Regions from separate parts of the Pseudomonas sp. KU43P genome, predicted to be linked through region 1. Evidence: predicted binding sites of a transcription regulator. Region 1 holds the regulator's gene; the other holds the start of a gene.
What was found. Region 1 encodes FliA, which starts transcription of late flagellar genes. Its sites were predicted from a motif close to CTAAAGTTTNNNNNNNNNNNGCCGNTAA; they were not measured.

Region 1 (7,634 bases):
AAGGCCACGGCGCTGCGGGCAAGGTGATCCAGGCCTTCGGTGAGGTGGTGATCGGCGGCAACTACGTGGTCGGTGCGGTGGTGTTCGCCATCCTCATGATCATCAACTTCGTGGTGGTGACCAAAGGTGCCGGGCGTATCTCCGAAGTAAGCGCGCGCTTCACCCTCGACGCCATGCCCGGCAAGCAGATGGCCATCGATGCCGACCTCAACGCCGGCCTCATCGATCAGGCCCAGGCCAAGTTGCGCCGCGCCGAGGTGGCCCAGGAAGCCGAGTTCTACGGCTCCATGGACGGTGCCAGCAAGTTCGTCCGAGGCGACGCCATTGCCGGCCTGCTGATCCTGTTCATCAACCTGATCGGCGGCATGCTCATCGGCATGCTACAGCACGGCATGAGCTTCGGCGATGCCGGCCGGGTGTACGCCCTGCTGACCATCGGTGACGGTTTGGTGGCGCAATTGCCATCTCTGCTGCTGTCCACCGCCGCCGCGATCATGGTCACCCGTGCCTCGGGCTCCGAGGACATGGGCAAGCTGATCAACCGGCAGATGTTCGATTCGCCAAAAGCCCTGGCGGTGTCGGCGGGGCTGATGATCGTCATGGGCCTGGTGCCAGGCATGCCGCACGTCGCCTTCCTCAGCCTCGGCCTGTTGGCCGGTGGCGGCGCTTACCTGGTGTGGAAAAAGCAGCAGAAGGCCAAGGTGCAGGCGCAGCAGGAAGCGCAGCGCCAGCAGGACCTGCTGCCCTCGCCGCAGCGTGCGATGGAAACCAAGGAGCTGGGCTGGGACGATGTCACGCCCATCGACATGATCGGCCTGGAGGTTGGCTACCGGCTGATCCCACTGGTCGACCGTAACCAGGGTGGCCAGCTGCTGGCGCGGATCAAGGGGGTGCGCAAGAAGCTCTCCCAGGACCTGGGCTTCCTCATGCCCACCGTGCACATTCGCGACAACCTCGACCTGCAGCCCAGCGCCTACCGCCTGACGCTGATGGGGGTGATTCTGGCCGAAGCGGAGATTTATCCGGACCGTGAGCTGGCGATCAACCCGGGGCAGGTGTTCGGCACCCTCAACGGCATTGCCGCGCGCGACCCGGCGTTCGGCCTGGAGGCGGTGTGGATCGATATCGGCCAGCGCGCTCAGGCGCAGTCGCTGGGCTACACCGTGGTCGACGCCAGTACCGTGGTGGCCACCCACCTCAACCAGATCCTGCAGAAGCACTGCCACGAACTGATCGGTCACGAGGAAGTGCAGCAACTGCTGCAGGTATTGTCCAAGGCTTCGCCTAAACTTGCCGAGGAATTGGTGCCCGGTGTCATTTCCTTGTCGGGCCTGCTCAAGGTCCTGCAAGCGTTGCTCGCCGAACAAGTGCCAGTACGCGACATTCGCAGTATTGCCGAGGCCATCGCCAACAATGCCGGCAAGAGTCAAGATACCGCCGCGCTGGTCGCGGCAGTGCGCGTCGGATTGTGTCGTGCCATCGTGCAAAGCATTGTCGGCGTTGAGTCCGAGCTGCCTGTGATCACCCTTGAGCCAAGGTTGGAACAGATTTTGCTCAATAGTCTGCAAAGGGCCGGGCAAGGTCAGGAAGACGGTGTTCTTCTGGAGCCGAGCATGGCCGAAAAGCTGCAGCGTTCGTTGATCGAGGCGGCCCAGCGTCAGGAGATGCAGGGCCAGCCGGCCATCCTTCTGGTTGCCGGCCCGATTCGAGCCATGCTGTCGCGCTTCGGTCGCCTGGCTGTACCGAATTTGCATGTTCTGGCGTATCAGGAAATACCGGATAACAAGCAAGTCACCATCGTTGCCACCGTGGGCCCCAACGGCTGAGGTAGTGGGTTATGCAAGTTAAGCGTTTTTTCGCCGCCGATATGCGTCAGGCCATGAAGCTGGTCCGTGATGAGCTGGGCTCCGATGCCGCCATCATCGGCAACCGCCGCATCGCCGGCGGTGTCGAGCTGACGGCCGCGCTGGACTACAAGCTGTCCGCGCTGGCCCCGCGCGTGCCCAACGCCGAGCTGGAAGAAGAGCTGCGCAAGACCCAGACGCGCATCGCCACTGCCCAGGCCGAGCTGGACAACCGTGAAGACGCCAGCGAAGGCAATCGCCAATTGTTCGCCGGGCAGTCGCTGACTGCTTCCGAACCGTTGATCGAACCGCATGTGGATGTGCCGGTGGCGCCTGCCGCGCCAGCACCTGCGGCGGTCGATCAGCGCGTGTTCGATGCCATGCGCTCCGAGCTCTCGGGTCTGCGCGAGCTGCTGGAAGTGCAGCTCGGCTCGCTGGCCTGGAACCAGTTGCAGGGCGCCAAGCCTGCACAAGCCAACCTGTGGCGTCGCCTGCAGCGCATCGGCCTGTCCGGCCCGATCGCCCGCGAGCTGCTCGACCTCACTGCCGAGATCGAAGAGCCGCGCCAGGCCTGGCGCATGCTCCTGGCGCACCTGGCGCGGATGATCGAAGTGCCCGAGGTCGAGCCGATCGAAGAGGGCGGGGTGATCGCGGTGGTCGGCCCGGCCGGCATGGGCAAGACCACCACGCTGGCCAAGCTGGCTGCCCGCTACGTGCTCAAGTACGGCCCGCAGAACCTGGCCCTGGTGAGCATGGACAGCTTCCGTATCGGCGCCCAGGAGCAGCTCAAGACATTGGGCCGCATCCTCAACGTGCCGGTGACCTACGTCGACCCGGGCCAGTCGCTGGCCCAGGCACTGGAGCCGCTGCTGCGCAAGCGCGTGGTGCTGATCGATACCGCTGGCCTGCAGGCCAGCGACCCGGCCCTGCGCATGCAGCTGGAAACCCTGGCTGGACGCGGCATCGCCGCGAAGAATTACCTGGTGCTGGCCACCACCAGCCAGAAACAGGTGCTCACCGCTGCCTACCACAGCTACAAGCGCTGCGGCCTGGCCGGTTGTATCCTGACCAAACTCGATGAAACGGCGAGCCTCGGCGATGTGCTGAGCCTGGCCATCAGTCATGAACTGCCCGTGGCCTACCTGACGGATGGCCCGCGCATTCCTGACGACCTGCACCTGCCGCGCCCGCACCAGTTGGTGACCCGCGCCGTCAACGTGCAGTTGCAGGACGAGCCCAGCGAAGAGGCCATGGCCGACATGTTCGCTGATCTCTATCACAACCCGCGTCGAGCAGGTTGATGATGAAGCGTGTGCAAAATACCTACACCAAGGGGGCCGCAGTAATGCCCCTAGTGTGGCTTGGGTCCAAGCGAGACAAGGTAAACAACGAACATGGGTAGCATGCATCCCGTACAGGTGATCGCCGTCACCGGTGGTAAAGGTGGCGTCGGCAAAACTAACGTTTCAGTGAACCTGTCCCTGGCGCTGGCCGAACTCGGCCGCCGGGTCATGCTGCTGGACGCCGACCTGGGCCTGGCCAATGTCGACGTGTTGCTGGGCCTGACCCCTAAACGCACCTTGGCCGATGTGATCGAAGGGCGCTGCGAATTGCGCGATGTGCTGCTGCAAGGGCCGGGCGGTGTACGCATCGTGCCGGCGGCCTCGGGCACCCAGAGCATGGTGCACTTGGCCCCGGCTCAGCACGCCGGCCTGATTCAGGCGTTCAGCGAGATCGGTGACAACCTCGACGTGCTGGTGATCGACACCGCTGCGGGCATTGGTGACTCGGTAGTCAGCTTCGTCCGTGCGGCCCAGGAAGTGTTGCTGGTGGTGTGCGACGAACCGACTTCCATCACCGACGCCTACGCGTTGATCAAGTTGCTCAACCGCGACTACGGGATGAACCGTTTCCGCGTGCTGGCCAACATGGCGCAGAGTCCGCAGGAAGGGCGCAACCTGTTCGCCAAGCTGACCAAGGTCACCGACCGTTTCCTCGACGTGGCCCTGCAGTACGTGGGCGCCGTGCCTTACGACGAGTGCGTGCGCAAGGCGGTGCAGAAGCAGCGGGCCGTGTATGAAGCCTTCCCGCGCTCCAAGTGTGCGCTGGCCTTCAAGGCCATCGCCCAGAAAGTCGACAGCTGGCCGCTGCCGGCCAACCCGCGCGGGCACCTGGAGTTCTTCGTCGAGCGCCTGGTGCAACCCACCAGCGCAGGGCCGGTGCTATGAACGCGAGCGGTTTCAAGATGTACAGCAAGGCATCCAAGGACGCCCAGTACGAATTGATCGAACGCTACGCCCCGTTGGTCAAGCGCATCGCCTACCACCTGCTGGCGCGCCTGCCAGCCAACGTGCAGGTCGAAGACCTGATCCAGGCCGGCATGATCGGCCTGCTGGAAGTCGCCAACAAGTACGACGCCAGCAAGGGCGCGAGCTTCGAAACCTATGCCGGCATCCGCATCCGTGGCGCGATGCTCGACGAGGTGCGCAAGGGCGATTGGGCACCGCGTTCGGTGCACCGCAACACCCGCATGGTCAGCGACGCGATGCGCGCCGTTGAAGCCAGAACCGGCCGCGACGCTAAAGATCATGAAGTTGCTGCCGAACTCCAATTGAGTCTCGATGATTACTACGGGATCTTGAACGATACCTTGGGTAGCCGCCTGTTCAGTTTCGACGACCTGTTGCAGGACGGCGAGCACGAAGGGCTGCACGAGGACGGTGCCAGTGGCCAGGTCGAGCCATCGCGGGACTTGGAAGACGAGCGCTTCCAGGCGGCCTTGACCGATGCCATTGCCAACCTGCCGGAGCGTGAGCGGCTGGTGCTGGCGCTGTACTACGACGAAGAGCTGAACCTCAAGGAGATCGGTGAGGTGCTGGGGGTCAGCGAGTCGCGTGTCAGCCAGCTGCACAGCCAGTGCGCCGCGCGCCTGCGCAGCCGTTTGGGGGAATGGCGGGCGCGTTGAGCCCGAGGTCGTTGCAGTCGTTTTCCACGTGCGTTTTCCATGTTGCACCGATTTGATTGAATGCGTGCTCGCAGCCGAGCGCGTTTGAGACTGCTTGGAGGTCTACTTGAACAAAGACATGAAAATCCTCATCGTTGACGACTTTTCGACGATGCGGCGGATCATCAAGAATCTGTTGCGTGATCTGGGCTTCACCAACACCGACGAGGCCGACGACGGCACCACGGCGCTGCCGATGCTCGAAAGCGGCCATTACGACTTCCTGGTGACCGACTGGAACATGCCCGGCATGTCCGGTATCGACCTGCTGCGCAAGGTGCGCGCCCATGACCGCCTCAAGGGCATGCCGGTGCTGATGGTGACCGCCGAAGCCAAGCGCGACCAGATCATCGAAGCGGCCCAGGCCGGCGTCAATGGTTACGTGGTCAAGCCGTTCACCGCCCAGGTGCTCAAAGAAAAGATCGAGAAGATCTTCGAACGCGTCAACGGCTGAGTCACGTCAGGGGGCGCCATGGAATCAACACAAACGTCTTTGGGGGAGTTCGAATCGACCCTGAAGAAGCATGCCCAGGAGCTGGTCGAAAGCCTGGAACGGGGGCGTTTCGGCGAGGCGGTGCAGCTGATCCATCAGCTCAACCAGACCCGCGACCGTGGCCTGTACCAGGAAGTCGGCAAGCTCACCCGTGAGCTGCACAGCGCGATCGTCAGCTTCCAGATCGACCCGGCCATGCCGCAGGCCGAGGAAGTCTCGCAGATCACCGACGCCACCGAGCGCCTGTCCTACGTGGTCAAACTCACCGAAGGTGCCGCCAACCGCACCATGGACTTGGTGGAGGAGAGCACACCCGTGCTCAACGACCTGGCGGCCGAAGCGCAGAACCTTAGCGTCGACTGGCAGCGCTTCATGCGCCGCGAAGTCGCCGCGCCGGAATTCCGCGAGCTGGTCAAGCGCGTCGACAGTTTCCTGACGCACAGCGCCGAGGGTAACCGCAAGGTCTCCGGCCACCTCAACGACATTCTCCTGGCCCAGGACTACCAAGACCTGACTGGCCAGGTGATCAAGCGCGTCACTGCGCTGGTGACCGAAGTCGAAAGCAATCTGCTCAAGCTCGTGCTGATGGCCAGTCAGGTCGACCGCTTTGCCGGCATCGAACATGACCACCAGCAGCTGCGCGCTGAAAAAGATCAAGAAAAACATCCGACTCGGGGTGAAGGTCCGCAGATTCATGCCGATAAGCGTGAAGACGTCGTGTCCGGTCAGGACGATGTCGATGATCTGCTGTCCAGCCTGGGTTTTTAAGGAGCACGTTTAATGAGCTTCGGCGCCGATGAAGAAATCCTTCAGGATTTCCTGGTAGAAGCCGGCGAAATTCTTGAGCAACTGTCCGAGCAACTGGTCGAGCTGGAAAGCCGGCCCGACGATGCCGACCTGCTCAATGCGATCTTTCGCGGTTTCCACACTGTAAAAGGGGGCGCCGGCTTCCTTCAGCTCAACGAGCTGGTGGAGTGCTGCCATATCGCCGAGAACGTGTTCGACATCCTGCGCAAAGGTGAGCGCCGGGTCGACGCGGAATTGATGGATGTGGTGCTCGAAGCGCTGGACACGGTCAACAGCATGTTCGGCCAGGTGCGCGAGCGCAGCGAAGTGACCGCGGCCACGCCTGAACTGCTGGCGGCCCTGGCGCGCCTGGCCGAGCCTGCCGGCGCCGACCAGCCAGCGCCTGCGCCTGCGCCGGTGGTGCAAGCGCCTGCCGCCGAGGCCGACATCACCGACACCGAGTTCGAGCAACTGCTCGATTCGCTGGATGCGGTGAAGGCCCAGGCAGAGGCCGCCGCCGAACAGCTCGAGGGCGAGACCCTCAGTGGTTCGGCAGACGAAATCACCGACGCCGAATTCGAATCGTTGCTCGATCAGTTGCATGGCAAGGGCCAGTTTTCGCCCGAAGTCGCCGCGGCCGAACCGGTGGCCGATGCCGCCAGCGTGCCGGTGAGCGACGAGATCACCGACGAGGAGTTCGAGTCCCTGCTCGACCAGTTGCATGGCAAGGGCACCTTCCAGGCCGACGCGCTGCCTGCTGCTGCAGCGGTGGCCAGCAGTGCACCTGCCGCCAGCAGCGAGGAGATCAGCGAGCACGAATTCGAAGCGCTGCTCGACCAGCTGCATGGCAAGGGTAAGTTCTCCGGTGACAGCGTCACCGCCGAGGCCCCCGCTGCGGTTGCAGCGCCCGTTGCGGCCAAGGCTGAACCGCAGCCGGTGGCCAAGCCGGCCCCGGCCGCAGCGCCTGCCGCCGCCAAGCCTGCCGCACCTGCCCGCGCACCTGCACCTGCTGCCGACAAGCATGCGGTCAGCGAAGCGGAAACCACCGTGCGCGTCGACACCGCGCGCCTGGACGAGATCATGAACATGGTCGGCGAACTGGTGCTGGTGCGTAACCGCCTGGTGCGCCTGGGCCTGAACAGCGGCGACGAGGCCATGTCCAAGGCCGTGTCCAACCTCGACGTGGTCACCGCCGATTTGCAGACCGCGGTGATGAAAACCCGCATGCAGCCGATCAAGAAGGTGTTCGGCCGCTTCCCGCGCCTGGTTCGCGACCTGGCCCGCCAGCTCAAGAAGGAAATCAACCTGGAGCTGGTCGGCGAAGAGACCGACCTCGACAAGAACCTGGTCGAAGCCTTGGCCGACCCGTTGGTGCACTTGGTGCGCAACGCCGTCGACCATGGCGTGGAAATGCCCGACGAGCGTGAAGCCGCCGGCAAGGCCCGCACCGGCCGCGTGGTGCTTTCGGCCGAGCAGGAAGGCGACCACATCCTGCTGTCGATCTCCG
Region 2 (7,634 bases), 2.9 Mb from region 1:
TGCGCAAAAAAAACCCCGACCGGAGTCGGGGTTCTCTACAGCGCTTTGCTCAACGTGGCGTTAGAGCAATGCACGGCCTTTGTTCGCGGCAATGCGCATGCGCAGTGCGTTGAGCTTGATGAAGCCTGCAGCATCGGCCTGGTTGTAGGCGCCGCCGTCTTCCTCGAAGGTCGCGATGTTGGCATCGAACAGCGAATCGTCCGACTTGCGACCGACCACCGTAACGTTGCCCTTGTACAGTTTCAGGCGCACCACACCATTCACGTTGACCTGCGAAGCGTCGATCATCTGCTGCAGCATCAGACGCTCCGGGCTCCACCAGTAGCCGGTGTAGATCAAGCTGGCGTACTTCGGCATCAGCTCATCTTTCAGGTGAGCGACTTCGCGGTCCAGGGTGATCGACTCGATGGCACGGTGGGCCTTGAGCATGATGGTGCCGCCTGGGGTTTCGTAGCAGCCACGCGACTTCATGCCCACGTAACGGTTCTCGACGATGTCCAGACGGCCGATGCCGTTGGCGCCGCCAATGCGGTTCAGGTCGGCCAGCACGGTGGCTGGGGACTTCTCTACGCCGTCGATGGCGACGATGTCACCGTTGCGGTAGGTCAGTTCGAGGTAGGTCGCCTGGTCCGGAGCGTTCTCCGGCGAGACGCTCCAACGCCACATGTCTTCTTCGTGCTCGGTCCAGGTATCTTCCAGGACACCGCCTTCGTACGAGATGTGCAGCAAGTTGGCGTCCATCGAGTACGGCGACTTCTTCTTGCCGTGGCGCTCGATCGGGATACCGTGCTTTTCGGCGTAGTCCATCAGTTTCTCGCGGGACAGCAGGTCCCACTCGCGCCATGGTGCGATGACCTTGACGCCTGGCTTGAGCGCGTAGGCACCCAGCTCGAAACGCACCTGGTCGTTACCTTTGCCGGTGGCGCCATGGGAAATGGCGTCGGCGCCGGTTTCGTTGGCGATCTCGATCAGGCGCTTGGCGATCAGCGGACGGGCGATGGAAGTACCCAGCAGGTACTCGCCTTCGTAGACGGTGTTGGCGCGGAACATCGGGAAGACGAAATCACGCACGAATTCTTCGCGCAGGTCGTCGATGTAGATCTCTTTGACGCCCATAGCCTGGGCTTTGGCGCGAGCCGGCTCGACTTCTTCGCCCTGCCCCAGGTCAGCGGTGAAGGTCACCACTTCGCAGTTGTAGGTATCCTGCAGCCACTTGAGAATCACCGAAGTATCAAGGCCGCCGGAATACGCCAGTACGACCTTTTTTACGTCCGCCATGCCATCACTCCACGGGGTTGTACGGAAAAGGCCCGATTCTACCGGCGTTACGGATAAATTTACAGTGGGGCGACAGCTTCTGACGACAAAGCGACAGGAACTGTCGTGGGCGCGACGCCCTGTCGCACCTTAGGAGGCTTTTGCAGCAGGGGTGGCCGGCGCGTTCGTGGCAGGCGCTGCGGCAGGCGCTGCTGCCGGCGCTGGAACGGGTTGCAGCGCCGGCTGCTCGGCAGGTTTTTCGACCGGGGTAACGCGGTCCAGTTCGATATTCACACGGCGATTGCGCGCGCGGTTGGCGGCACTGTTGTTTTTCACCAACGGGTACCGCTCACCGTGGAAACGTACGGTGATCTGATTTTCCGCGATGCCATGGGCGACCAGGTAATCGGCCACCGCCAGCGCGCGGCGGCGCGAAGTATCTCGGTTGGTCAGGCGATTACCGCTGTTGTCCGAGTGGCCGTTGAGCTCGATGTGGTTGACCGTCGGATCCGCCTTCAGGTACTCGACGATCAGATCCAGACGCGCCCGTGCCGCTGCGTCCAGGTCAATGCCTGATCCAGGGAAACCGATCTGGGTCTGGCGCACCTGGTCGTAATTCATGGCCAACATCTTCCCGGCGCATACCTGGTAATCGTTGTAGGCCTTGGCAAAGCTCACCGGCAGCACCCGCACTTCCATCGGCCGCCCACCTTCGCTTGCGTAACTGCGCACCACGGTGCTGCGCCCGTCGAGCAGGCCGTTGATCAGGCGGCTGGCCTGGCCCTGGGAAGTGGTGAACAGCACGCCGTTGCGGGCCATGCGCACGGCGCCGAGGTTGATATCGTTGCGCCCTGGTTGCCAGGGCGCCGCTGCTGCCAGCAAGGTCGCCGAGCCGGCACCGAGCACGTTGCTGTCCGAACGCAACTGGAATACTGGCTGCTCACCCGCCCGGCGCACGAATTCGCCACTGCCGAAACCGTCGATCGGCTGTATCAGGCGGCATTCGAACTGGTCACCCTCGACCTTCCAGGCAATGTTCTCCATACGGGTCTGGAAAGTCAGTGCGCCGGCCGGCAGGCTGGCGAACAGGGTCAACAGGGCTAGGTAACGCTGGCGCACGGGCGGCTCCACTTTTTCTGACGGCTTACCTGCAGGCTATCGGACGCCGACCGGAAAACTTGATAGCCGTGCTCAGCCCAGGGTTTTCCGGTAGCATTGACGCTTGAGTTCGACCCGCCTGGAATCCCCAATGTCCGATCGCCTGACCCTCCTGCGTCCCGACGACTGGCACATCCATCTACGCGATGGTGCCGTCCTGCCCCATACCGTTGGCGATGTGGCGCGTACCTTCGCCCGTGCCATCATCATGCCCAACCTGGTTCCGCCGGTACGTAATGCCGTCGAAGCTGGCGCCTACCGCGAGCGCATTCTCGCCGCCCGCCCGGCCGGCAGCCGTTTCGAGCCGCTGATGGTGCTGTACCTTACCGACCGCACCAGCCCCGAGGACATCCGCGCGGCCAAGGCCAGTGGCATCGTGTACGCCGCCAAGCTGTACCCGGCCGGCGCCACCACCAACTCCGATTCGGGCGTGACCAGCATCGACAATATCTTCCCGGCCATCGAGGCACTGGCGGAGACCGGCCTGCCCTTGCTGGTGCATGGCGAAGTGACACGCAGCGAGATCGACGTGTTCGATCGCGAAAAGCGTTTCATCGACGAGCACATGCGTCGCCTGGTAGAACGCTTCCCGACGCTGAAAGTGGTGTTCGAGCACATCACCACAGCCGATGCCGCGCAGTTCGTCACCGAAGCGCCGGCCAACGTCGGCGCGACCATCACCGCCCAGCACCTGTTGTACAACCGCAACCACATGCTGGTCGGCGGCATCCGCCCGCACTTCTATTGCCTGCCGATCCTCAAGCGCAACACCCACCAGGTGGCGCTGCTGGACGCTGCGACCAGCGGCAACCCGAAATTCTTCCTCGGTACCGACTCGGCCCCACACGCCCGCCACGCCAAGGAAGCGGCCTGCGGCTGCGCCGGTTGCTACACCGCCTATGCGGCCATCGAGATGTATGCCGAAGCCTTCGAACAGCGCAACGCGCTCGACAAGCTCGAAGGTTTCGCCAGCCTGCACGGCCCGGCCTTCTATGGCCTGCCGGCAAACACCGACACCATTACCCTGGTCCGCGAAGAGTGGACTGCCCCGGACAGCCTGCCCTTCGGCGAGCAGACCGTGGTTCCGCTGCGCGCCGGTGAGAAGCTGCGCTGGCGCCTGCTGGAGGGCAACGCGTGAGCGAAGACCTCTACGAAGACGACCAGGACGGCCAGGCCAGCGGCGGTTCGCGCCACCCCATGGCCGAGCGTTTCCGGGGCTACCTGCCAGTGGTCGTGGATGTCGAGACCGGCGGCTTCAATAGCGCCACCGACGCCTTGCTGGAAATCGCCGCCGTGACCATTGGCATGGACGAGAAAGGCTTCCTGTTTCCCGAGCATACCTACTTCTATCGGGTAGAGCCGTTCGAGGGCGCCAACATCGAACCTGCCGCGCTGGAATTCACCGGGATCAAGCTGGACCACCCACTGCGCATGGCGGTGAGCGAAGAAAGCGCGCTGACCGACATCTTCCGTGGCGTGCGCAAGGCGCTCAAGGCCAATGGCTGCAAGCGGGCTATCCTGGTCGGCCACAACAGCAGCTTCGACCTGGGCTTCCTTAATGCCGCAGTGTCGCGCAACGACCTCAAGCGCAACCCGTTCCACCCGTTCTCCAGCTTCGATACCGCGACGCTGGCCGGCCTCGCCTATGGCCAGACCGTGCTGGCACGGGCCTGCCAGAGCGCCGATATCGACTTCGATGGGCGCGAGGCGCACTCGGCGCGGTATGACACCGAGAAGACTGCCGAACTGTTCTGCGGCATCGTCAATCGCTGGAAAGAAATGGGCGGCTGGCGCGACTTCAACGATTGAGTCGAGGTCCCCATCGCCGGCAAGCCGGCTCCCACAAGTACTCCACAATCTCCGAGCCTGTGGTGATCATGTGGGAGCCGGCTTGCCGGCGATAAGGCCGTAACAGGCACTGGAAGCCTCGAGTTCCAGGCACAAAAAAACCGGCCACCAGGGCCGGTTTTTTTCATGCGCGCGGCAATTACAGCTTGCCAGCGTTCTCGCTCAGGTAGGCAGCAACGCCTTCTGGCGAAGCGTTCATGCCCTTGTCGCCTTTCTTCCAGTTGGCCGGGCAGACTTCGCCGTGCTCTTCGTGGAATTGCAGAGCGTCGACCAGACGCAGCAGCTCGTCCATGTTGCGGCCCAGTGGCAGGTCGTTGACGATCTGCGAGCGCACGACACCGTTGGTGTCGATCAGGAAGGCGCCACGGAAAGCCACGCCGCCTTCGGACTCAACGTCGTAGGCCTTGCAGATTTCGTGGGTCATGTCGGCTGCCAGGGTGTACTTCACCTGGCCGATGCCGCCATTGTTGACCGGGGTGTTGCGCCAGGCGTTGTGGGTGAAGTGCGAGTCGATCGACACGCCGATCACTTCGACGTTGCGCGCCTGGAAGTCAGGGATGCGGTTGTCCAGGGCGATCAGCTCGGACGGGCAGACGAAGGTGAAGTCCAGCGGGTAGAAGAACACCAGGCCGTACTTGCCCTTGATGGCCGAGGCCAGGTTGAAGCTGTCGACGATTTCGCCGTTGCCCAGCACAGCTGGAACGGTGAAGTCGGGGGCTTGTTTGCCAACGAGTACGCTCATTGTAATCTCCTGATGAGGGTGAAGAACTATTTGCCGGGCCAAGGCAGGCTTGCCCGACATCCAACAAAGGCCGACCATCATACACGGCTTCTGATGACAGGCCGAATCCAACCGCCGGTCGCTCAAGCACACCCCTTTCAGAAAGTCCTTTGACAAGCATTCTCATTAACATTAAGCTCCAATCCATCGACTCAACCCGCGATGGTCAGCCCTTATGTATGTGTGTCTTTGTGTCGGCGTCACCGACGGACAGATCCGCGATGCGATCTATGAAGGATGCTGCAGTTACAAGGAAGTCCGCGCTGCGACCAACGTCGCCAGCCAGTGTGGCAAATGTGCCTGCCTGGCCAAGCAGGTGGTACGCGAAACGCTCACCGACCTGCAGGTGAGCCAGCAAGCCGCCCTGCCCTATCCGGTGGAATTTACCGCCGCTTGATAGCACCGAATTTGAAGAACCGGACCTTGTGTCCGGTTTTTTTATGCCCGGAATTCAATAAGTTAGCGTTCCAACGCGGTTCACAAACATTCTTATTCCTATTAATTTTCACTTATTATTCAAGAACTTAGGTTTGACAGGCCTAAGTAACAGGCTCAAACTTCTCTGTATTGGCACACTTCTACAGGGCAGGAACCCGAAATGAAAGGCGACGTAAGCGTCATCCAGCATCTCAACAAGATCCTCGGAAACGAGCTGGTCGCGATCAACCAGTACTTCCTGCACGCACGCATGTACGAAGATTGGGGCCTGAACAAGCTCGGCAAGCACGAGTACAAGGAATCCATCGATGAGATGAAGCACGCTGACAAATTGATCAAGCGTATTCTCTTCCTCGAAGGCATCCCCAATGTTCAGGACCTGGGCAAGCTGCTGATTGGCGAGCACACCAAAGAAATGCTCGAGTGCGACCTGAAGATCGAGCAGAAAGGCCTGGCCGACCTGAAAGCCGCCATCGCCCACTGCGAAACCGTCGGCGACTTCGGCTCGCGTGACCTGCTCGAAGAGATCCTCGAATCCGAGGAAGAGCACATCGATTGGCTGGAAACCCAACTGAGCCTGATCGACAAGATTACCCTCGAGAACTACCTGCAATCGCAGATGGGCGAAGAGTAATTTTCGCAGGCAATAAAAAACCCGCCTTGAGCGGGTTTTTTATTGCCTGCCTGATAATCAGGCTTCGGAAGCCTTGGCCTTGGCGGCAGCTTCCTTGATCAGGGTCTGCAGCTCACCCTTCTCGAACATTTCCAGCATGATGTCGCTACCGCCGACCAGCTCGCCGGCTACCCACAGTTGCGGGAAGGTTGGCCAGTTGGCGTACTTGGGCAGGTTGGCGCGGATTTCCGGGTTCTGCAGGATGTCGACGTAGGCGAACTTCTCGCCGCACTGCATGACGGCCTGCGAGGCGCGGGACGAGAAGCCACACTGTGGGGCATTCGGCGAGCCTTTCATGTAAAGCAGAATGGTGTTGTTGGCAATCTGCTCTTTGATCGTTTCGATGATATCCATGTAGCACCTCGGCTGAACTTTGCGACGCAGTCGTCGGACGGTGACGCATTGTAACGGAATCCCAAGCGGCGTGCTCGGCCTCTGCCATCGTTCAGGCGGCCTCCACCTGCACAGGCACGCCATTGAGCGCAGCATTGCCGGACACTTGGTCGCGTAGGCACTCATCAGTCAGGTCGTTGGCACTGACGCCAGGTTGTGCCTGGGCGATTTCCAGGTGCACGCCCAGGCGACCATGGCCGAAGCCATGGGGCAGGCTGACCACGCCGGGCATCATGTCGTCGCAGGCTTGCACCTCGACTTCCAGGGTGCCGGTCCGCGAGCGAATACGCACTTGCTGGCCATCCTGAAGGTTCCGCTGCTGCAAGTCTTGCGGGTGCATCAACAGTTGATGGCGTGGCTTGCCTTTGACCAGTCGATGAAAGTTGTGCATCCAGGAGTTGTTGCTGCGGATGTGACGGCGACCGATCAGCAACAACTCATCCGCGTTCGGCGGCGCCTGCCGGGCAAGCCGGTGCAAGTCGTCCAGCAGCACCTGGGGCGCCGCCTCGACCGCCTTGCTGGCAGTTCCCAGCCGCTGGCCGAGGTTTGCCCGCAGCGGCCCCAGGTCCAGGCCGTGAGGGTAATAGTCCAGGGTTGCCAACGAAAGCTTGAAGGCGGATGTCTCGCCGTAACGGCCTTGGCGCAGGGCCAGGTCGACCATCTTAGCCGGGGGCACAGTCGGTTTCAGTTCAACTTCGGCACGCTCGGCAAACGCGCGCGCCAGGCCAACGAAGATTTCCCAGTCATGCAGTGCCCCATCCGGCTTGGCCAGGATCGCCCGGTTGAAGCGCGTGACGTTGCGTATGGCCAGCAGATTGAAGGTGCTGTCGTAGTGGTCGTTCTCCAGCGCCGAAGTGGACGGCAGGATCAAGTCTGCGTGGCGCGTGGTCTCGTTGATGTAGAGGTCGATGCTTAACATGAACTCCAAGCCCTGCAGTGCCCTGTCGAGCTGACGACCATTGGGTGTCGACAGCACCGGGTTACCTGCCACAGTCACCAGTGCGCGGACCTGGCCTTCGCCTGGCGTGAGCATTTCTTCGGCCAGGGCCGCCACCGGCAGTTCTCCGCCGTATTCGGGCAAGCCCG

Region 2: the regulator FliA is predicted to act here: its motif matches at 2,413-2,440, upstream of KU43P_RS21380 (flagellar protein MotY).

Annotation. Positions count from the first base shown of each region.
Region 1 covers NZ_AP019365.1:1,734,227-1,741,860, forward strand. The annotation lists gene flhA (flagellar biosynthesis protein FlhA) at 1-1,826, shown strand, start outside; gene flhF (flagellar biosynthesis protein FlhF) at 1,838-3,145, shown strand; gene fleN (flagellar synthesis regulator FleN) at 3,239-4,072, shown strand; gene fliA (RNA polymerase sigma factor FliA) at 4,069-4,809, shown strand; gene KU43P_RS08000 (chemotaxis response regulator CheY) at 4,928-5,302, shown strand; gene KU43P_RS08005 (protein phosphatase CheZ) at 5,321-6,109, shown strand; gene KU43P_RS08010 (chemotaxis protein CheA) at 6,122-7,634, shown strand, end outside.
Region 2 covers NZ_AP019365.1:4,667,073-4,674,706, forward strand. The annotation lists gene KU43P_RS21375 (argininosuccinate synthase) at 61-1,278, opposite strand; gene KU43P_RS21380 (flagellar protein MotY) at 1,408-2,376, opposite strand; gene pyrC (dihydroorotase) at 2,507-3,553, shown strand; gene rnt (ribonuclease T) at 3,613-4,224, shown strand; gene KU43P_RS21395 (peroxiredoxin) at 4,403-5,005, opposite strand; gene KU43P_RS21400 (bacterioferritin-associated ferredoxin) at 5,220-5,441, shown strand; gene bfr (bacterioferritin) at 5,643-6,116, shown strand; gene grxD (Grx4 family monothiol glutaredoxin) at 6,174-6,509, opposite strand; gene KU43P_RS21415 (molybdopterin oxidoreductase family protein) at 6,601-7,634, opposite strand, start outside.